Regions from separate parts of the Bradyrhizobium sp. CW1 genome, predicted to be linked through region 1. Evidence: predicted binding sites of a transcription regulator. Region 1 holds the regulator's gene; each other region holds the start of a gene.
The links. Region 1 encodes HrcA, which represses chaperone genes, less so after heat shock. Its sites were predicted from a motif close to GTTAGCACTCNCNNNNNGNGAGTGCTAAC; they were not measured.
Positions count from the first base shown of each region.

Region 1 (7,179 bases):
GGATCGACGGCGTCAGCGGCAAGGACAAGACGCCGGTGACCGTGGTGCAGTGGATCCGCTTCAGCAGCGGCGGCGCCTCGCTGCGCATCATCGCCAGCGCCCCGCGCGAGCAATGGCCGGCCGCCTTCACCCGCTTCCGCGCGGTCCGCGACGGCATCCAGCCGAAGGGCTAGCAGCATCCGCAAGCGGGAGAGGTGCACCGAACCCGCGGCTCAAGCCCAACCACTCACCAAAGCCGGCTGCATTTTCGGGCTTCTGTTCGTATACGAACGGAACTAGGCTCCCCCTCCGTTGAGTTCATCCTGGAGGGAGGCGAATGATGCTGGATCGGCGACAAGTCTTGGCGGCGCTCGGGACGAGCGCGCTCGTGGCGCTCGCGCCAACCGCAATTCTGGCAGCGGCATCGATCAAGCCGGACGATGCATCCGCGCTGCTCGTGATCGACGTGCAGAATTGCTTCCTGCCCGGCGGCAGCCTCGCCGTGAAGGAAGGCGAGCAGGTGGTGCCCGTCATCAACAAGATCTCGAAAGCATTTTCGAACGTGGTGATGACGCAGGACTGGCACACGCAAGGCCATATTTCCTTCGCGTCAGTCCACGCCGGCAAGAAGCCGTTCGAGACCGTCGATCTTCCCTACGGCAAGCAGGTGCTGTGGCCCGACCATTGCGTGCAGGGCACCGACGGCGCCGCGCTGTCGAAAGACCTTGCGATCCCGCACGCCGAGCTCATCATCCGCAAGGGTTTTCACAAGGACGTCGACAGCTATTCGGCCTTCCTCGAAGCCGACGGCAAGACCTCGACCGGTCTCGCCGGCTATCTGAAGGCGCGCAAGATCAAGCGCGTCTTCGTCGCGGGGCTGGCGACGGATTTCTGCGTCGCCTGGACCGCGCTCGACGCGCGCAAGGCGGGCTTCGAGGTCTATGTGGTGGAAGACGCCTGCCGCGGCATCGACAATCAGGGTTCGCTGGCAAAAGCCTGGGCCGACATGGCAAAGGCCGGCGTGAAGCGGATTCAGTCCGCGGATATCGCGGCGAGCGCGTAGGCCCGGTCAAAAAACTGCAAGACCCTCAGCCTGAGGAGCGCGCTTCTTCGCGCGCGTCTCGAAGGATGAAGGCCGCGCTGCAGCAGCGCGGCCTGCATGGTTCGAGACGGCGCTGACGCGCCTCCTCGCCATGAGGATCGACTTAGTTGGCCGCGCCGTTCGGCTCGTTGCTGTTGGCAGCGGGCGCAACCTTGGCGCCGCCCTTGGCGACACCGACCAAGGCGGGACGCAGCACGCGCTCGCCGATGGTGTAGCCGGCCTGCATGACCTGCACGACCGTGCCTGCGGGCACCGACGCATCGGGCACCTCGAACATCGCCTGCTGGAAGTTCGGGTCGAACTTCTGGCCCGAGGGGTCGAACTTCTTCACGCCGTGTTTTTCCAGCGCGCTGAGCAGCGAGCGCTCAGTCAGCTCGACGCCCTCGATCAGCGAGGCGAGGCCTGCATCGGCCGCCGCACGGGCTTCGGCCGGAACGGCATCGAGCGCGCGCTGCAGGTTGTCGGCGATGTCGAGCACGTCGCGGGCAAAGCCGGTGATGCCGTAGAGGCGGGCATCCGCGACCTCCTTGGTGGTCCGCTTGCGCAAATTCTCCATTTCGGCCAGCGTCCGCAGCATGCGGTCGCGCGCCTCGGCGACTTCCTTCTGCAGAAGCTCGACGGAGCCGGGCTCGGGATCGTCGGGCATGATGTAGGGTTTTGACACCACGGGCTCGCCGGCCGCAGCACTCGTGTCTTCGGGTTGCCGGTCTCGATCGGTCATCGGCTCTCTTTTCGCATTCGTCTCAGGGGGTTTCTGGCCCGGATATCGTGCTTCGGGCGGCGAAAATCAAGCGCCCGTGATCGGCCCGGCCGCCGGTCAGCCCCCCAAGAGCCGGCTGACGATGCGGGCAGCGTAGTCCACGGTGGGGATCACGCGGGCATAATTCAGCCGCGTCGGCCCGATCACGCCCAAAACGCCGACGATATGGCCGGCGGCGTCCCGATAGGGCGAGATGATGGTGGACGAACCCGACAGCGAGAACAGCTTGTTCTCACTGCCGATGAAGATCCGCACGCCTTCCGCGGTTTCGGCCCGGCCGAGCAGGTCGATCACGCCGCGCTTGGTCTCGAGATCGTCGAACAGCAGGCGAACGCGCTCGAGATCCTCCAGCGCATGCAAATCCTCGAGCAGATTGGCGTGGCCGCGGACGATGAGCTGACGATCCTCGTTCTCGCCGCCGGACCAGCTGGCGATGCCGGCCGAGATCACCTTGTGCGTCAGCTGATCGAGCTCGGTGCGCGCCTCTCCGAGCGCGGTCTCGAGCTCCAGCCGCGCCTCGGCCAGGGTCCGGCCCCGAATGCGGGCATTGAGGAAGTTGCCGGCTTCGGTCAACGCCGAGGATGGAACTCCCGGCGGCAGCGTCAACACGCGATTTTCGACCTGCCCGTCCTCGCCGACCAGGATCACCAATGCCTTTTCCGGTTCCAAGCGGACGAATTCGATATGTTTCAGCCGCGCATTGGATTTCGGCGTCAGCACGACGGCGGCGGCGCGGGTCAGGCCGGAGAGCCGCGTCAATGCCTCCTCGAGCGCAGCCTCCACCGATTGCGCGTGGCCGACGGAGGTCAACTGGCTCTGGATCGCCTGCCGTTCACTGTCATTGAGGTCGCCGACCTGCATCAGGGCATCGACGAAGAACCGCAGGCCAAGTTCCGTCGGCAATCGGCCGGCGGAGGTGTGCGGGGCGTAGATTAGGCCAAGCTGTTCCAGATCGGCCATGACGTTGCGGACCGAGGCCGGCGAAAGCGGCATGGCAATCAGGCGCGAAATATTGCGCGAGCCCACCGGCTCCCCGGTCGCGAGATAGCTTTCGACGATTTGACGAAAGATGTCGCGGGAACGCTCGTTGAGCTGGGCGAGGCCCGCGCGCGGCGCGATCAGATGGATCGGATCGTGATGGGCCACAGACGGTAACTCCTCTAAGACACAGGTAATTTGTCTATCCCGGATGCTTCTGACAAGCGTGGCGTTGGCGGATTGGAAATCGGGGGTGAAGAAGGCCTCGATCTTCCCCCTTGCCGCCCACCCTCACCCCCCCTACAAGCACCGCCAACAGCACTTTTTTGAGAGTTTTGGAGGATTTCCCATGCGGCCAAGCCGCCGTGCGCCCGACGAATTGCGCCCCGTGACGCTGGAGCGCGGCGTGGTCAAATATGCGGAAGGCTCGTGCCTGGTGAAATTCGGCGACACTCACGTGCTGGTCACCGCCACGCTGGAAGACCGCCTGCCGCCATGGCTGAAGGGCCAGGGCCGCGGCTGGGTCACCGCCGAATACGGCATGCTGCCGCGCGCGACCTCGGAACGCACCCGCCGCGAGGCCTCCGCCGGAAAGCAGAGCGGCCGCACCGTCGAAATCCAGCGCCTGATCGGCCGCTCGCTTCGCACCATCATCAATCTCGAAGCGCTCGGTGAGCGCCAGATCACGGTCGATTGCGACGTGCTCCAGGCCGACGGCGGCACCCGCACCGCCTCGATCACCGGTGCCTGGGTCGCGCTCGCCGATTGCGTCAGCTGGATGAAGGCGCGCAACATGGTCAAGGCCAATGTGTTGCGCGACAACGTCGCCGCGATCTCCTGCGGCATCTACAAGGGCACGCCCGTGCTCGACCTCGACTATGCCGAGGACTCCGAAGCCGACACCGACGCCAATTTCGTCATGACCGGCGATGGCCGCATCATCGAGGTCCAGGGCACCGCGGAACGCGAGCCATTCACGGAAGCCGAGTTCCTGGCGTTGATGGCGCTGGCGCGCAAGGGCGTCGCGCGTCTCGTGGACTTGCAGAAACTGGCGGTAGCGTAGTCAATAGCCCGATGCACCGCCGAATCACCGGAAAGCTGGTTATCGCGACCCATAATCCCGGCAAGCTCGCCGAGATGAAGGAGCTACTCGCGCCTTACGGCATCGAAGCAGTGTCGGCCGGCGAGCTCGGCCTTCCCGAGCCGGAAGAAACCGGAAACGATTTCCGCAGCAATGCCGCGATCAAGGCGATCGCGGCGGCGCAGGCAACGAAGCTGCCGTCTTTCGCCGATGATTCCGGCATCGTGGTCGACGCGCTCGACGGCGCGCCCGGCATCTACTCGGCGCGCTGGGCCGGCCCGAACAAGGATTTTGCCGCAGCGATGGCGCAGATCGAGCGTCTGTTGCAGGAGCGCGGCGCGACCACGCCGGCCAAACGCAAGGCGCACTTCGTTTCCGCGCTCTGCGTTGCATGGCCCGACGATCATCTCGAAGAGGTCGAGGGGCGCGTCGACGGCACGCTGGTGTGGCCGCCGCGCGGCACCGCCGGCTTCGGCTACGACCCGATGTTTTTGCCCGACGGCCATAGCCGCACCTTCGGCGAGATGGAGAGCATCGAGAAGCACGGCCTGCCGCCGCTCGGTCTCGGCCTGTCGCATCGTGCCCGCGCCTTCGTGAAACTGGCGGAGATCTGCCTTGAGCCGCGCTAAGGAAGCCTTCGGCGTCTACGTGCACTGGCCGTTCTGCCTGTCGAAGTGCCCCTATTGCGACTTCAACAGCCACGTTCGCCACGCCCCGATCAACGAGCCGCGGTTTGCGTCAGCATTCGCGCGCGAAATCGCTGCGACCGCCGAGCGCGCGCCCGGACGCGAAGTCACCTCGATCTTTCTCGGCGGCGGTACGCCCTCGCTCATGCAGCCTGCAACCGTCGGCGCTGTGCTCGACGCCATCGGCAAGCACTGGACCGTGGCGAAAGACGTCGAAGTCACGCTGGAGGCAAACCCGACCAGCGTCGAGGCTACGCGCTTCGCCGGCTATCGCGCCGCCGGCGTCAACCGCGTCTCGCTCGGCGTGCAGGCGCTCGACGATGCCTCGCTGAAAGCGCTCGGCCGCATGCACAGCGCGCGCGAGGCCCTCGATGCCGTCGCTATCGCGCGCCGCTCGTTCGATCGCTATTCGTTCGACCTGATCTACGCCCGTCCCGACCAGACGCCGGCGATGTGGGCCGATGAATTGCGTCTCGCGATCGGCGAGGCGGCCGAGCATCTGTCGCTCTATCAATTGACGATCGAAGAAGGCACGCCGTTCTTCGGCCTACATCAAGCCGGCAAGCTGAAGACGCCGGATGAAGCGGTCGCACGCGCGCTCTACGACGTCACGCAGGAGACCTGCGACAGGCTCGGCCTGCCCGCCTACGAGATTTCAAATCACGCGCGGCGCGGCGCCGAGTGCCGGCACAATCTGGTCTACTGGCGCGGCGAAGAATATGCCGGCATCGGCCCCGGCGCCCATGGCCGCCTCGACATCGACGGTATCAGGCACGCGACCGCCACCGAGAAGCGCCCCGAAGCCTGGCTGATGCGGGTCGAGACCAACGGCCACGGCGTCGTCACCGACGATCTCCTCAACAGCGAAGAGCGCGCCGACGAATTCCTGCTTATGGGATTGCGCCTCGCCGAGGGCATCGACCCCGAGCGTTACAAAGCGCTCTCCGGCCGCTCACTCGATCCCAAGCGCATCACGCTGCTGAGCGAAGAAGGTGCAATCACGGTGGATGCAACGGGACGGCTGCGCGTGACGAGCAGCGGTTTTCCGGTGCTGGACGCGGTGGTCGCGGATCTCGCGGCGTAAAGTCTCTCCATCGTCGTCCTGGCGAAAGCCAGGACGACGTCGAGGAAACAGCTACGCCCCAAAGCTCTTCGGCGAGCCCGCGACCGCAACGCCGCCGCCGGTCGTGACCTTCATCACCGCCAAGCCCCGCTCATTGGTGCCGTCGGCGCGAAAGCGGAACAGGCCGTCGATGCCGGCAAAGCCAGAGGGATTGGTGAGCACGTCCGACGAAAAGCGCGTCGTGCCCTGCGTACGCGCCAGCGCGGCCACCAGGGCGACCGCATCATAGGCAAGCGTGGCGGTGCGCACGGGCTCGGCGCCATATTTGGTGCGATAGCGGCCGGAGAAGGCGCGGAAGCCGGCCGGGTCCGGCGCGGCGTAGAGGCCGCCTTGCAAGTTGGAGCTGGCATAGACGCGCGGACTGTCCCACAGGCCGGTGCCGAGCAGCTGGATATTGCGCAGATTCGCACCCGCCGCGCTCATCGCATCGGCGACCGAGACGACGGCGTCGCCATCATCGGCGATGAACAGCGCATCGGCGCTGCCGAGCTGCTGCGCCACGGTCCGGGCCGGCGTGGCGCGATCGGCGCCGTATTTCTCGAACGCGACGATGCGCCCTCCGCGGCGCGGCACCGCCGCCTTCACCGCGGCCTCGACCACATTGCCATAGGCATTGTCGGGCACGAGCACGGCGACGGAGCGCTTCCCGATGCTGGCGGAATATTCGACGATGCGGTTGACGTCGGACTCCGGCAGGAAGCTCAGCAGATAGACACCGCGGCCGGCGATGCTGGAATCGGTCGAGAACGCCATCACCGGGATGCCGCGCGTGCGCGCGATCTGCGCCACCGCAGGCACCGACTGCGCGAATAGCGGCCCCAGGATGATCTCGGCGCCCTCATCGACCGCCTGCTGCGCACTGGCCTGCGCGCCCTGCGGGCTACCATTGTCGTCCTTGATCAGGAGCTGGATGTTGGGATTCTGGAACTCGGCCAGCGCCATCTCGGCGGCGTTGCGCATCGACTGCGCGGCAAGGCCGGCATTGCCAGATGCCGACAGCGGCAGGATCACGGCAACCTTCACCCCGCCGGTGCCGGCGGTCGTCGCCTGTTGCGGCGGGCCGGCCGGCTGGGCCGGAGGCGGGGAGGAACTGCTGAACGGATTGGAGAACTGGCTCAGGCTCTGCTGCACGCCGGCGCAGGCCGACAGCAGCGGCGCGCCGAGCAACAGACCGAGCGCGCTTCGCCGCGTCGCCCCTGACATCAGGGGCCCCTGAACGGGAGACTCCTCCGAAAAGGAGGATCTGGGATCACGTGGGCCCGTCATGACAGTTTCTCTTCCGACCGACCGTCGCCAGCCGGTCACGACATTCTTTCCACGACACCGGCCATGGATTCAGGCATATTGTCGGCAAATAGTTAACTCAAACAAAAGGATAATGCCCGCTTAACGCGGCTTCCTTTCAAGTTCTGGCTAGCTGTCTGCCGTCCGTCACCCAGCATCAAGGCGGCGTTTCCGCCGCGAATATGG
Region 1 is NZ_CP064684.1:8,238,058-8,245,236, forward strand. It holds gene IVB54_RS39285 (hypothetical protein) at 1-173, shown strand, start outside; gene pncA (bifunctional nicotinamidase/pyrazinamidase) at 320-1,042, shown strand; gene grpE (nucleotide exchange factor GrpE) at 1,185-1,802, opposite strand; gene hrcA (heat-inducible transcriptional repressor HrcA) at 1,899-2,987, opposite strand; gene rph (ribonuclease PH) at 3,169-3,882, shown strand; gene rdgB (RdgB/HAM1 family non-canonical purine NTP pyrophosphatase) at 3,894-4,529, shown strand; gene hemW (radical SAM family heme chaperone HemW) at 4,516-5,670, shown strand; gene IVB54_RS39320 (penicillin-binding protein activator) at 5,722-6,912, opposite strand.

Region 2 (7,179 bases), 1.3 Mb from region 1:
AGCGTCTTCCTTGAGTGTGATGGATCCAAGGCTGGATTGTGAAGTCCGAGGCAAGGTCCCGATAGGATAGTACAGCAAGATCGCGATACTGCAACGAGGGCACGTGCTGCTCGCAAGCTTCTTACGGCTTCAAGAGACTTCCTGCCGATAAACCTCTCAGATCATTGCGCAAATGCGCAATTTAAGGCGTAGGCGGACTCGAGCGCGAAAGGGGCCTCCGCGAAAAGCGCGCGATCGAAGTCGTCGAGGGTGGTGCTCGCAAATACAGCTGATTATGATCGACGCAAATAGTTGCTGTGCAACGGTCCAGCAGCAGCCGTCACCTGTAGCGGGCAAGATCAACGCATGAACAGCACCTCCTCTTCACCAGTCAATGCGATCGCAGCCGAGCTTGGCCGCCTCGATCCCGCATACGCGCCGACGCCACTCCTGAACCTTCCGGCGCTTGCGGAGGGGCTCGGAGTGGCGCAGGTGCTAGCGAAAGACGAGGGCCGCCGCATGCTCGGCAGTTTCAAGTCGCTTGGTGGCACCTATGCCGGGCTGCGCGCGCTCGCCCGGGCCTCGCGCATGCAGTTGGCCGACCTTCTCGCGGCCCGACCTAAGGGGCAGCCGACCCTGGTCTGCGCCAGTGACGGCAATCATGGGCTCGCGGTAGCTGCCGCCGCGCGCTTTGCCGGGGCGCCTGCCCGCGTGTTCCTGCACGAGGGCGTGCCGAAAGCGCGCGCGCGCCGCATCGAGAATCAGGGTGCCGAGATCGTATGGGTGCCGGGCACCTACGACAATGCAGTTGATGCGGCCGCAGCCGCGGCCTGCCAAGGCGCCGGCATTCTTGTCGCCGACACGACCGACGATCCGAACGACCCCATCGTTTGCGACGTCATGGCGGGGTACGGCGTCACGGCGGCGGAAATCCGTGATCAGGTGGATTTCGCCGGCCTTGGGCGTCCGACACACGTCTTTATACAAGCTGGGGTCGGCGGACTCGCCGCTGCCATCGCCGAGGGTCTCTCGGGCTGGCTGGCATCTCCGGGCTGCATCGTGACGGTCGAGCCGGAAACCGCAGCGTGTCTCGCGCCCGCGCTCGCGGCCGGTCGCCCGATTCGGGTGATGGGCGATCTCCGAACATCCGCGGAGATGCTCTCCTGCGGCCAGGCGAGTGCGGCCGCCGTTGCGGTGCTCAGGCGTCACGGCGCTCGCGCCATCACCGTGCCCGAGGCGGAATTGGTGGATGCTGTCCGCGTACTCTCCGCCCACGATGGCCTTGCCACCACGCCGTCCGGTGCAGCGGGCCTGGCGGGTGCCATGGCTGCCCTCGCAGACCCGAGCCATACAAGGGATCTCGGACTCGACCGGTTGAGCCGCATTCTCGTCCTCCTCACCGAACGCGCCTGGGAGGACCGAACGTGAGCACCGCAATCTTCGCTCCTAGTTCGACTTGCATCCTCTCAGTGACGCCATGTCCGGCAGGCTCGACGCTTCATCACTGGATCATCGGCGGTCCGTCTCCGGCTCAAGAACCCAGCGGCGCGCCCCCGAGGGAAACGGGCCCTTCTGCTTTAGGCGGGCGAGTGGCTCTTGTAGTTGGCTTTGAAGCGGCCTGGGCTACTGGCGCACGAATATCTGCAGGAAGATGCGCAGCAATGTTCTGCAGAGACTCAATTCTTGAGGTCAGGGCTGCGATTTGATCTAACATGCGTTTCAAATCGGCTTGCTGCGCATCGATGTTGCGGTTGAGCGCTGAAATCTCCTCGCTCGCCTGCTGTTGCCCCGACCGAATCTCCGAAAGGGCCGCTTTGTCTTCAGGTGACAACGCCGGCATTGGGACGACTTCACGTGCCACTAGCGCCTCGATCATTCGGTCGATATGGGGCCGGTAAAATTGACCCCCAACGCATAGCCCGATGAAGATGGCGACAAATCCAACAACCCACGGAAGGCGTCTTGATGACGTCTGCAAGACGGGCGGCAACTCCGAACCGTTCGCTTGATCAATCACATCCATCATTCTTTCTCTCGATCTATATTGGCTCTCGTTGCCGCCGTAGTAGATGACGGTCAAGAGCGTCTATGCGAAACTAATTGGTCATGCGCACAAAGATATCGGGAAAGATCATTCCGCTTCAGCGTCCACACGACTCTGCTCGTGCAACGAATCGATGTTTTCCAGCGCCAACAGGCACTCGGCGCATTAACGCTGCACGGGCAACGAAAACACGCACGATACGATCGCGTCCATAGCTCTAAGTACACTCGCGATGGCGCGGGCTCCTCCGCACCAGCGGCAATCTGCCGGGAGCGCTGTCGAAAGATAAACAAGCACGCTCGCAGAAGGCGGGCTCAGCTAGCTTCTCAGATCAACTCTGCGCCCGAACCGATGGCTACAGGCAAAGTTAAAGCTAGCCGACTGAGAGATGACGAATCGCGATCTATAAGAACGGGCATTATCTGCGCGAGTCTAACAGCGAGCCACTTAACCAGGATCATGAGCCAGGAGCCACGGCTCCCCTATGCCGGAATTTACCGGTGTATGGGCTGGCATCGTGAGATCGGCATCGTAGCGGGGCCACGTCTTACCGCCACAAGGACATCATACGCACGCGGTGCATTTTTCAAGCGTGACCACCCGGTTCGCAGACTTACTCGAAATACAAGGAATATCGATTGGCGACTGAGTGGGCCTATCTTTTCGACTTGCAAGCCTAACAGCCTGCATTGAACGCGGCGGCATTTTCGCGGCGAGCTTAGAGCAAGCCCATCAGGTGTCAGCCGTTTCAAATTGCGATGGAATTGCTGGGGAATTCTTCGGAATGCGTGGGTTTCTGGTTTTGTGGCGCAACAGTGTGGGCAGCACGCGGCGGGCACCAAGATGGCTTTGTGCCGCGGCTGACCGCGTCCATGCCGCCAGTCACGTACCCTAGTCTGACGATCGCGGTCGAGTAGCTCGGCCATTTGGCTTTGCCCTCACAGACCCGGGAGCCGGCTTTCCCGCACCCGGCTCTTCCCGGGAGTAACCCGCGTCATTCATTGGATAGATAAAAATGACCTGGGCAGGAAATACCGCGCTCGGCCAAGCCGGTTCTGTTTTGTGATCAGCCGCTTTTTCACCGTTGTGGATCCGTGGCGCGACGCGCGCCTCTTTCAAAGCACTCGACCCGGGCATCCGGCCAAAGTGGGTCATGCGCCGTCATAGTGATGGCGACGCTCGAATGCTACGAACCCTCGCTAGCTCGCGATAGTATTCAACCAGAATGCCAGCCTCACTCGCGTCTCACATGATAGCCCCAACATGAACCGCGGTTCGGACCGACGCCCGGCATACCTGCTAAATCGCTTCGAAGTACCGCTGGCGTTCACAGTCGGAGAGTTGATGTTGAACGGCTTCCCACTCCCATTGCCGGGAACGGGAGAACGCTTCAACTTCCGGTACCGCACCACGTAGCCGTTCGCACTTGCCACGAAGCATCAGCTTCCTTCTAGCATTGAGATGCAGGTTTGAGGGCCACCATCTCGCGTCGCTCACAGGCAAATCAGCCGCTCTACTTACGTGTGAGCGGCGTCTTACGATCCGACGGTGAGCCAAACGCATCTGCCGGACGCGCGTTGCTGTGACCCAGACACAGGGAGCTTCACGGCACTCGTCGATGACCGGGCTCGCCTTGCGTGAGCCTCGGATTTGGGACATTCGCACTGTATGTTGCTCGTTGGGACGGGCTTCGGGTGCCGAAGTCTGTCACCGCCCATTTCGACACCTTACATCTTGACGTAGGGTGCGATTCAAGCCCCTCAGATAGCTTATCGTGTGAAATTTTCGGACAATGCGGCTGTGTCGCATGTAATCCGAGGCGCCACAGTATGTGTACGATGTCCAAGATGAATCCTATCAAGCTCCAAAGCTAAAGACGCGCTCGAAGCACAAGGCAGGCAAATGAGCGCTAGGGCTTGTTGAAGGAGAGCGCTTGTCGTGACCGCAGGTATAAGAGCCGCCCGATTACGTCGTTAGGGCCGCATTATCATGTCCACATCACGCCGACCAAGTCCGCAGACCAGACGGCTCTGCTACAAGGCCTGGCGGACCTGGGGCGAACTTAGATTCACCTGACTAGTTTCGGAGTCCGTATCCCTCCGGCGGCGCCCGGCGGCGGCCGTCTTGTGTAGTTTGAAGTTTAGCTTTGAGGTCACGTAGCGATAGGGCGCCGAACGTCGTTGGCGACGGAGCTGCGACGAGCAGGTTCGCCATTTGCAGGCTTGCGAGACGGTCTGCGGCCTCGCGCGCCGGTACGGGGTGGCTTACAGCCTGCTGTTCACCAGGCGCCGACAAGCGCACCAGGGGCGACCGGGCGGAGATTTCGTGCCAGCTCTTGTTCCTGTCGAGATCCACACCTACGCTGGCTCCGGTATTGATCAGCACGCCGCCACCGGCGTCTTCGCAGCTCGCCCATCGCTTCAGCATTTAGTTCTACGGTTGCCAGGTCATGGTCGCGGGACAGTTCGGCGAGCTGTTCGCGCATATAGACCTGTCGCGATGCTGGCAGAGGCCTTTCGCGCAAGCCGGGGACATCGGCGCGCTCGCTGTCTGGAGCACGGGCGAGCCGTCCAGCAGCGACTTCGGCGCGCAAAGGTGATCTGAAACTGGAAGCGGTGCCGAACGATCTGAGCACATTCCTGCGCTAGCTCGCGCAGCCAGTGTTGCCTCGCCTCGACGTACTGAGTATCGGATCATGGATCAAGCGGAGCGATACCCCAATTCGCGACCTCTGCGTCAGGTTCTAAACGCATCCCGATCTTAGAACGAAGTCAGCCGACGATTCGCATTTGAGCCCGCACCAGATCGGCGGTCCTTTACCAGCTCGAATTTAGGGCAGAGGAATTGAACTGTTAGGCGAGATTGGGTTGAGACGCAGAGCCGCACGACTCACTCAGAAGAAGGTCGGGTGCTCGGCGGCAAGCGGAGAAAGTGATCTGGGGCAGCCCCCACAGAGATCCGCCGCCCAGCGGATTTTTCCTGCTACAAACACTTGTTCCCCAAAAAATCGGTCCTATTTCAGCTGCGCCTGCGTTGGCACTCGCGGGCCACGATTGCTAGCAATCGGGAAATCTTCAACTGAAGTAAATGCTTAGGAGATCTGCATGGAATTCCGTCCGCTTCACGACCGCGTCGTGGTCAAGCGCATTGACGCAGAAGAAAAGACCGCTGGCGGCATCATCATTCCGGACACTGCCAAGGAAAAGCCTTCGCAAGGTGAAGTCATCGCCGTCGGCCCCGGCGGCCGCGACGAGAGCGGCAAGCTGATCCCGATCGACGTCCTGGTCGGCGACCGCGTCCTGTTCGGCAAGTGGTCCGGCACCGAGGTCAAGATCGACAACGTCGACCTGCTGATCATGAAAGAGAGCGACATCCTGGGCGTTCTCACGGACGCGTCCGCCAAGAAGAAGGCCGCCTAAACCATCGCTCGCACCGCTCATCCTGAGGAGCCCTGCTGGGCGTCGTAAAGGGTGAGACCAAGTAAAACATTCAGGAAGACCCACATGTCAGCCAAAGAAGTCAAGTTCGGCGTAGACGCCCGCGACCGCATGTTGCGCGGCGTCGAAATTCTCAACAACGCGGTGAAGGTCACGCTCGGTCCGAAGGGCCGCAACGTCGTGCTCGACAAGTCGTTCGGCGCTCCCCGCATCACCAAGGACGGCGTCACCGTCGCCAAGGAGATCGAGCTCGAGGACAAGTTCGAGAACATGGGCGCGCAGATGGTGCGCGAAGTCGCCTCCAAGTCCGCCGATGCGGCCGGCGACGGCACCACCACCGCAACCGTGCTCGCGGCTGCGATCGTTCGTGAAGGCGCCAAGTCGGTTGCCGCCGGCATGAACCCGATGGACCTGAAGCGCGGTATCGACCTCGCGGTCGAAGCCGTCGTTGCGGACCTGGTCAAGAACTCCAAGAAGGTCACCTCGAACGACGAGATCGCCCAGGTCGGCACCATCTCGGCCAACGGTGACGCGGAGATCGGCAAGTTCCTCGCCGACGCCATGAAGAAGGTCGGCAACGAGGGTGTCATCACCGTCGAGGAAGCCAAGTCGCTCGAGACCGAGCTCGACGTCGTCGAGGGCATGCAGTTCGACCGCGGCTACATCTCGCCCTACTTCGTCACCAACGCCGACAAGATGCGCGTTGAGATGGACGACGCCTACATCCTCATCAACGAGAAGAAGCTCTCCTCGCTGAACGAGTTGCTGCCGCTGCTCGAGGCCGTGGTGCAGACCGGCAAGCCGCTGGTCATCGTCGCCGAGGACGTCGAAGGCGAAGCGCTTGCCACCCTGGTCGTGAACCGTCTGCGTGGCGGCCTGAAGGTCGCGGCCGTCAAGGCTCCGGGCTTCGGCGATCGCCGCAAGGCCATGCTGCAGGACATCGCAATCCTGACCGGTGGCCAGGCGATCTCGGAAGATCTCGGCATCAAGCTCGAGAACGTCACGCTCAACATGCTCGGTCGCGCCAAGAAGGTGATGATCGACAAGGAGAACACCACGATCGTCAACGGCGCCGGCAAGAAGGCCGACATCGAAGCGCGCGTGGCTCAGATCAAGGCGCAGATCGAGGAAACCACCTCGGACTACGACCGTGAGAAGCTCCAGGAGCGTCTTGCCAAGCTCGCAGGCGGCGTCGCGGTGATCCGCGTCGGCGGCGCGACGGAGGTCGAGGTGAAGGAGCGCAAGGATCGCGTTGATGACGCGATGCATGCGACCCGCGCGGCTGTGGAAGAAGGCATTGTCCCGGGCGGCGGCGTCGCCCTGCTCCGTGCCTCCGAGCAGCTCAAGGGCCTGCGCACCAAGAACGACGACCAGAAGACCGGCGTCGAGATCGTGCGCAAGGCGCTCTCCGCGCCCGCCCGCCAGATCGCGATCAACGCCGGTGAAGACGGCTCGGTGATCGTCGGCAAGGTCCTGGAGAAGGAGCAATACGCCTACGGCTTCGACTCGCAGACGGGCGAGTATGGCAACCTGGTCAGCAAGGGCATCATCGACCCGACCAAGGTGGTCCGCACCGCGATTCAGAACGCAGCCTCGGTTGCGGCTCTGCTGATCACCACGGAAGCCATGGTCGCCGAGCTGCCCAAGAAGGGCGGCGCCGGTCCGGCGATGCCTCCGGGCGGCGGCATGGGCGGCATGGGCGGCATGGGCGGCATGGAC
Region 2 is NZ_CP064684.1:6,930,183-6,937,361, forward strand. It holds gene IVB54_RS33300 (pyridoxal-phosphate dependent enzyme) at 346-1,407, shown strand; gene IVB54_RS33305 (hypothetical protein) at 1,511-2,005, opposite strand; gene IVB54_RS33310 (co-chaperone GroES) at 5,128-5,442, shown strand; gene groL (chaperonin GroEL) at 5,527-7,179, shown strand, end outside.
Region 2: IVB54_RS33310 (co-chaperone GroES) is a predicted target of HrcA. The motif match lies at 5,056-5,084, and genes of this name have one in related genera.

Region 3 (7,179 bases), 3.2 Mb from region 1:
CCACTCTTCAGGAAACCATCCACCCGCAGGCCAAAGCGCGGGAATGGAAGGCGATCGTCATCCTGATCCTCCTGATTCCGGTGCTGTGGTCGCCGCCGTTCCTGTTTCGCATCTTCCTGTTTCAGCCGTTCAACATCCCGTCCGGCTCGATGACGCCGACGCTGGTCGTCGGCGACTACGTCTTTGCTGCAAAATATGCCTATGGCTATGGCCGTTATTCGTTTCCCTTCGCGCCGTCGTGGATCTCCGGGCGTTTCCGGGCCACCGATCCCGAGTATGGTGACGTCGTCGTGTTCCGGACGCCAAAGGACACCGCGGTCGACTATGTCAAGCGCGTGGTCGGGCTGCCCGGTGATCGCATCCAGATGCGGCAGGGCCAACTCATCCTCAATGACCGCCCGGTGACGCGCGTCGCTCTGAAGCAGGCATTCGCCGGCTCCACCTGCGGCGTGGATGACGGTGCGAAGGCCAAGCGCTGGCGCGAGACGCTGCCGAACGGCGCGTCCTACGTGACGCAGGACTGTGTCGACAACGGCTACTACGACAACACCGACGTCTACACCGTGCCGCCGGGCCATTTCTTCGTGCTCGGCGACAATCGCGACAACTCGAGTGACAGCCGCGTGATGTCGTCGATCGGATTCGTGCCGATGGACAATCTGGTCGGCAAGGTGACGCGGATATTCTGGTCGCTCGACCAGCACGGCGAACCGCACATGGAGCGGCTGGGGAAGGTGTGGTGAAGCCCCACTGTCATTCCGGGCTCCGCGCTGCGCGCCGCTCCGGGATAGGACCACCGAAGAAAAACAAAACCCCGGCATCGCTGCCGGGGTTTCGCATTTTGTCGTTTGCCAGGATGGCTGGATCAGAAATCCATGCCGCCCATGCCGCCGCCCGGGGGCATCGCGGGGCCGGAGCCGCCCTTCTTGGGCAGCTCGGCGACCATGGCTTCCGTCGTGATTAAGAGCGCCGCAACCGAGGCTGCGTTCTGGATCGCGGTACGGACCACCTTGGTCGGGTCGATGATGCCCTTCTTGACGAGGTCGACATATTCGCCGGTCTGGGAGTCGAAGCCGTAGGCGTACGACTTGTTCTCGAGGACCTTGCCGACGATCACCGAGCCGTCTTCGCCGGCGTTGATCGCGATCTGGCGAGCGGGCGCGGAGAGCGCCTTGCGCACGATCTCGACGCCGGTCTTCTGGTCGTCGTTCTTGGTGCGCAGGCCCTTGAGCTGCTCGGAGGCACGGAGCAGGGCGACGCCGCCGCCCGGGACGATGCCTTCTTCCACAGCCGCGCGGGTCGCATGCATCGCGTCATCAACGCGATCCTTGCGCTCCTTCACCTCGACCTCTGTCGCGCCGCCGACGCGGATCACCGCGACGCCGCCTGCGAGCTTGGCAAGACGCTCCTGGAGCTTCTCACGGTCGTAGTCCGAGGTGGTTTCCTCGATCTGCGCCTTGATCTGCGACACGCGCGCTTCGATGTCGGCCTTCTTGCCGGCGCCGTTGACGATCGTGGTGTTCTCCTTGTCGATCATCACCTTCTTGGCGCGACCGAGCATGTTGAGCGTGACGTTCTCGAGCTTGATGCCGAGATCTTCCGAGATCGCCTGGCCACCGGTCAGGATCGCGATGTCCTGCAGCATGGCCTTGCGGCGATCGCCGAAGCCCGGAGCCTTGACGGCCGCGACCTTCAGGCCGCCACGGAGACGGTTCACGACCAGGGTGGCAAGCGCTTCGCCTTCGACGTCCTCGGCGACGATGACCAGCGGCTTGCCGGTCTGCACCACGGCCTCGAGCAGCGGCAGCAGCTCGTTCAGCGAGGAGAGCTTCTTCTCGTTGATGAGGATGTAGGCGTCGTCCATCTCAACGCGCATCTTGTCGGCGTTGGTGACGAAGTAGGGCGAGATGTAGCCGCGGTCGAACTGCATGCCCTCGACGACGTCGAGCTCGGTCTCGAGCGACTTGGCTTCCTCGACGGTGATGACACCCTCGTTGCCGACCTTCTTCATGGCGTCGGCGAGGAACTTGCCGATCTCCGCGTCGCCGTTGGCCGAGATGGTGCCGACCTGGGCGATCTCGTCGTTCGAGGTCACCTTCTTGGAGTTCTTGACGAGGTCCGCAACGACGGCTTCGACCGCGAGATCGATACCGCGCTTCAGATCCATCGGGTTCATGCCGGCGGCAACCGACTTGGCGCCTTCGCGCACGATCGCCTGGGCCAGCACGGTCGCGGTGGTGGTGCCGTCGCCGGCCGCGTCAGCGGACTTGGAGGCGACTTCGCGCACCATCTGCGCGCCCATGTTCTCGAACTTGTCCTCGAGCTCGATCTCCTTGGCGACGGTGACGCCGTCCTTGGTGATGCGGGGAGCGCCGAACGACTTGTCGAGCACGACGTTGCGGCCCTTCGGACCGAGCGTGACCTTCACCGCGTTGGCGAGAATGTCGACGCCGCGAAGCATCTTGTCGCGCGCATCGACCGAGAATTTGACTTCTTTAGCTGCCATCTGGATTTTTTCCTTAGGTGTTTAACTGGATAAGAGAGGGGCTCTTAGGCCGCCTTCTTCTTGGAAGCGGGGACGTCGAGGACGCCCATGATGTCGCTTTCCTTCATGATCAGCAGGTCGACGTTGTCGATCTTGACCTCGGTGCCGGACCACTTACCGAACAGCACGCGGTCGCCGACCTTCAGGTCGATCGGGATCAGCTTGCCAGCTTCGTCGCGGCCACCCGGGCCGACGGCGACGATCTCGCCCTGCGAGGGCTTTTCCTTCGCCGTGTCGGGAATGATGATGCCGCCAGCGGTCTTCTCTTCTGCGTCGATGCGCTTGACCACGACGCGGTCGTGAAGCGGACGGAAATTCATGCAGTTCTCCTAAGCTTTTGCACGATTTGGGAATTTTGAGTTGTTAGCAGTCTGCGCCGGCGAGTGCCAGCGCAGGCACAACTGAGATAAGGCAGGATTTTGGCGGGAGCAAGGGCTTGTAGCAGAAAAATAGCACTCGGAGGCGCCGCCTGCCAAAATCTCTTTCCATCGTTAATCGCGCTCGGCGCAGTATTAGCACGGAGCTAGCTCTGCTGCTAACGCATTGAATTTCAACAGCTTGTTAAACTTTTGGGCTTGAGATGGATTGTCAGTTTGCGTCACATTTCTCTTATGTGAGCGCATCAGCAGCGGGTGGCTCTTAAGGCGCACCGGAAAGCCACCCCTTGAATGCGCTCCTGCAAAGGAGGTTGGCATGGGCTTGCGGAGTGGAGCCGTTTCGGACGATTTCCGGAAACAGCTGCTGGGTTACGGAATGACGACGGCGCAGATTCTCTACCGGATGCCGGATCATCCCTCGCTGCTCCAGACTTACGTCTGGCAGGACTACGACATGTTTCCGAAATTTCCGGCGCTGAAGGATTTTCTGGCGTTCTGGCAGGAAAAGCTCGACGGACCGCTTCACTCGGTGACAGTGGCGCATTCCAAGCTGATCAAGCCGGCCGAGTTGCGCGCGGTGGACGGCGTATTCCGGCTGCATTGAAGGGCGGAGCTGTAGGGTGGGTTAGCGTCAGTGTAACCCCCCATGCCTCAACGCTTGCGCAAAGAAGTGGTGGGTACGTTAGCGCTAACCTACCCTGCGATTTCGCATTCTGTGCTAGCCTCTCCCCATAACAACAGGGGAGGCCGCCCATGGCCAAGAAAGCAAAATCGCGCAGCGCATCGCAAGCCGCGGTGAAGAAGCGTAGCGGGGCCAAACCCGCAGCACGATCCACGGCGCGCACGGCGGTGAAGGCAAAAGCCCCCACGACAACGGCAAAGTCATCCGCCAAGAAACCGGCGCGGCCCAAGCAGCGCATTGCGATCAGCCATCACCGCGAGGAAGACTTCAAAGCCGACGGTCTGCGTACCTACGCGAAATATCGCGACCTCGGCATCGCCGCCGCCAGCCACGGCCTCGCGCAGGCGCACGTGATCCGGCTGCAAGGCCCCTGCAATCCGGACGAAGTGTCGAAGCTGCACTTTCACGACGTCGAATTCCAGATGGTCTACGTGCTCAAGGGCTGGGTGAAGACCTATATGGACGGAGAGGGCGAGACGCTGATGAAAGAAGGTAGCGCCTGGACCCAGCCGCCGAAGATCAAGCACATGATCCTGGACTATTCGGACGACGTCGAGCTGCTGGAGGTGATCCTGCCGGCGGAGTTCAGGACCGTGGAGTTTAAGGCGTAGGCGAGGCGGAGATCAGCCGCCGTCGTTGCAATAGCGTTTCCACATCGCGCGATAGGCATCGTCCACCGCTTGCACGTATGAGATTGGGTTGCCGGCGGCGGCAGCCCTGATCTGTCCGGGCAGTTCGCCGCGCAACTTATCGAGCTCGCCGATCTGCAACCCACGGCTCGCTGCGATTTCGACATAGGCCTCATCGCTGTCCGCGACCCACTCCGGCAGGCCCAGCGCGGTGAGGATGGAGCCGGCAGCACGGCTCGGCAGGCTGTGACCGAGCTTCGCCACCACCGGCACGCCCATCTGCAAGGCTTCCCACGTGCTGACGCCGCCATTCTGCGGGAATGGGTCGAGGCCAATATCGACGCGATTGAACGTTGCCAGATGTTCGTCTCGCGACGTGGCTCCGAGCAGATCGACGCGTTCGGCCGGCAACCGGCAAGCGGCAAACCGCGCCAGCAGATTGTCGCGGACCAGCTGAGCGTCCAGTGCAGTATCCTTGATCAGCAGTCGCGAACCCGGCACCCGCTCGAGAATCCTAGACCAGACTTCCACCGCCTCGTTCGAAATCTTGCTGATGCGGTTGAAGACACCGAATGTGATGAAGCCGTTCGCGAGCGCCGGCGTCGGCGCCCGCGCAATCCCGGGTGGCAGCGGCGCCAGCGTCACAAAGCACGGCAGGTCAACGATGGTCTCCGCAAACAGATGCCGAACCGCGGCAGGAATCGCGACCGGGTCCGAGAATAGATAATCGATGGTTGGCAACCCGGTCCCGGTACCATGGCCCCAGCCATGCGCCTGAACAGGTGCCGGTTTGCGCGCAAACACACCGAGGCGGTTTCCGCTGGTGTGGCCGGACAGATCGATCAGGATATCGACGCCGTCGGCGCGGATCTGAGCGGCGAGGCGATCGTCGGACCATTGCGAGGCGTCGCGCCAGCGATCGGCGATCCCCTGAAACTCGCGGGTCGTCGCGTCCGTTTTCGGTGAACAAGCGTAGCACACGATCTCGAACTGTGCCCGATCATGGTGCTGCAGGACCGGCTTGAAAATGAACGCCGCTGAATGTGTGTGAAAATCCGACGAGACATAACCCAGCACCAGACGGCGATCCGGATCGCGGCTGTTCTCATGCGGTCCCGCCGCTGCCGAGGCGATCTTCGCGCCGATCTGCTCCCACCATACATGTCGCGCTTGCTGATGCTGCGCAACGCTGGCGTCGGCCATGAAATCGAGGGTGAATATCTTGCTGGAGATCGTGCTCTGATCAGGCTCGATGTCGAGAGCTCTGTCGAAACTGGCGAGGGCTTCGTCGACCCGGCCAAGTGCCGCGAGACATTGGCCGAGCAGGCTGTGGGCCTGAGAGAAGCCGGGATCGGCCGCGAGAGCCTTCTCGCAATCGGACAATGCTTCGGCAACTTGCCGGGTCAGGAGCAAGATACTGGCCCGCCAGAGCCATCCATTCGCGTCGTCGGGTGCGAGGGCGATTGCGCGATTGCAATCCGCCATGGCTTCGTCAAATCGCTGAAGCTCCCGCAATGCAACGGCGCGGGTCGACAGCGCCGAGGCGTAGTCAGGCTTGATCGATAGCGCGCGGTTTAAGCTTGCGATCGCTTCGTCATAGGCGCGCACACGGCAGAGCGCCCAACCCCGGCCGTTATGGGCTTCGGAAAGTCTTCCGTCGATTGCGAGCGCCTTGTCGTAGCTCTCGAGCGCTTCCTGGTAAAGTTCAAGGGCCGCGCTTGCGTTGCCGAGATTGGACAGGGCCAAGGCGTAGTTGGGTCGAAGGGCGAGGGCCTTCCGATAGCTCTCGCGGGCCTCATTGTGACGTTTCAGCCCGTTGAGCGCGACGCCCAGGCTCATATGGGCTTCGGCAGATCACGGATCCAAGGCCACCGCTCGGCTCAGCAAAATTTGCGCCTGCCGATAGTTTTTGGATTCAGACTCCAAAGCGCCCAGCAAATGCAGCGCGATGAATTGGTCGGGCGCAAGCTCCAGGAGTTCGCGATAGGCCGTCTTTGCCTCGGGGAGAAGTCCCGCCTTGTGCAGCTGGAGGGCGCGCGCGAGCAACGGCCCTAGCTCGGCTTTTTGCCGTTTCTGAAGCCGGGCATTTTGAAATGCCCGCTGGCCTGCGCTGTTGCTCATGAATCAATTCCAGCCGAATCTCCTGAACAGATTAACATGGAAGGATTGTCGCGATTGCGCTGCGCCCCATCGGAGCTGCGAGGGCGCCAGCCTCACACAAGCTTCACGTCAACACCCCCACCACTGCTCCCATCAGGCACGTCGTCAGCGTTCCCGACACGATCGACTTCAGCCCGAGCGCATTGATTTCCTCGCGCCGTTCCGGCGCCATCACGCCGAGACCGCCGATCATGATGCCGAGGCTGGCGAAATTGGCGAAGCCGCACATCGCATAGAGCATGATCAGGCGCGAGCGCGGATCGAGCGTGCCGGGCGGCAGCTTCGAGAAGTCGACATAGGCGATCAGCTCGTTCAGCACGGTTTTCGTGCCCATCAGGCTGCCGGCGGTGATCGCCTGATCCCACGGCAATCCCATGAGCCAGCACACCGGCGCCATCACGAGGCCGAGCAGGCGCTGCAACGAGATCGCAGCGCCGCCGACATCAGGCAGCAGGCCGAGGATCGCATTGACGAGATAGACCAGCGCCACCAGCACCAGCAGCATGGCGACGATGTTGATCAGCAGCTCGATCCCCGCGCCCGTCCCTTTCACGATCGCGTCCATCGTGCTGGAGACCTCCATCTCGGGAGCCTCCAGCGCGCCGCCGGTGCGCTTGTCGGACGTCTCCGGCACCATGATGAGGCTGACCAGGATCGCGGCCGGGGCACCCAGCACCGAGGCGATGACGAAATGGGCGGCTGCGTCGGGAATGAGGGGAGCAAGGAGCGTCGCATACAGCACCAGCACCGTGCCGGCGATGCCGGCCATGCCGCCGGTCATCACCA
Region 3 is NZ_CP064684.1:3,105,876-3,113,054, forward strand. It holds gene lepB (signal peptidase I) at 1-743, shown strand, start outside; gene groL (chaperonin GroEL) at 866-2,506, opposite strand; gene IVB54_RS15060 (co-chaperone GroES) at 2,551-2,865, opposite strand; gene IVB54_RS15065 (usg protein) at 3,239-3,526, shown strand; gene IVB54_RS15070 (cupin domain-containing protein) at 3,676-4,215, shown strand; gene IVB54_RS15075 (tetratricopeptide repeat protein) at 4,228-6,072, opposite strand; gene IVB54_RS15080 (hypothetical protein) at 6,088-6,354, opposite strand; gene IVB54_RS15085 (nucleoside transporter C-terminal domain-containing protein) at 6,458-7,179, opposite strand, start outside.
Region 3: IVB54_RS15060 (co-chaperone GroES) is a predicted target of HrcA. The motif match lies at 2,908-2,936, and genes of this name have one in related genera.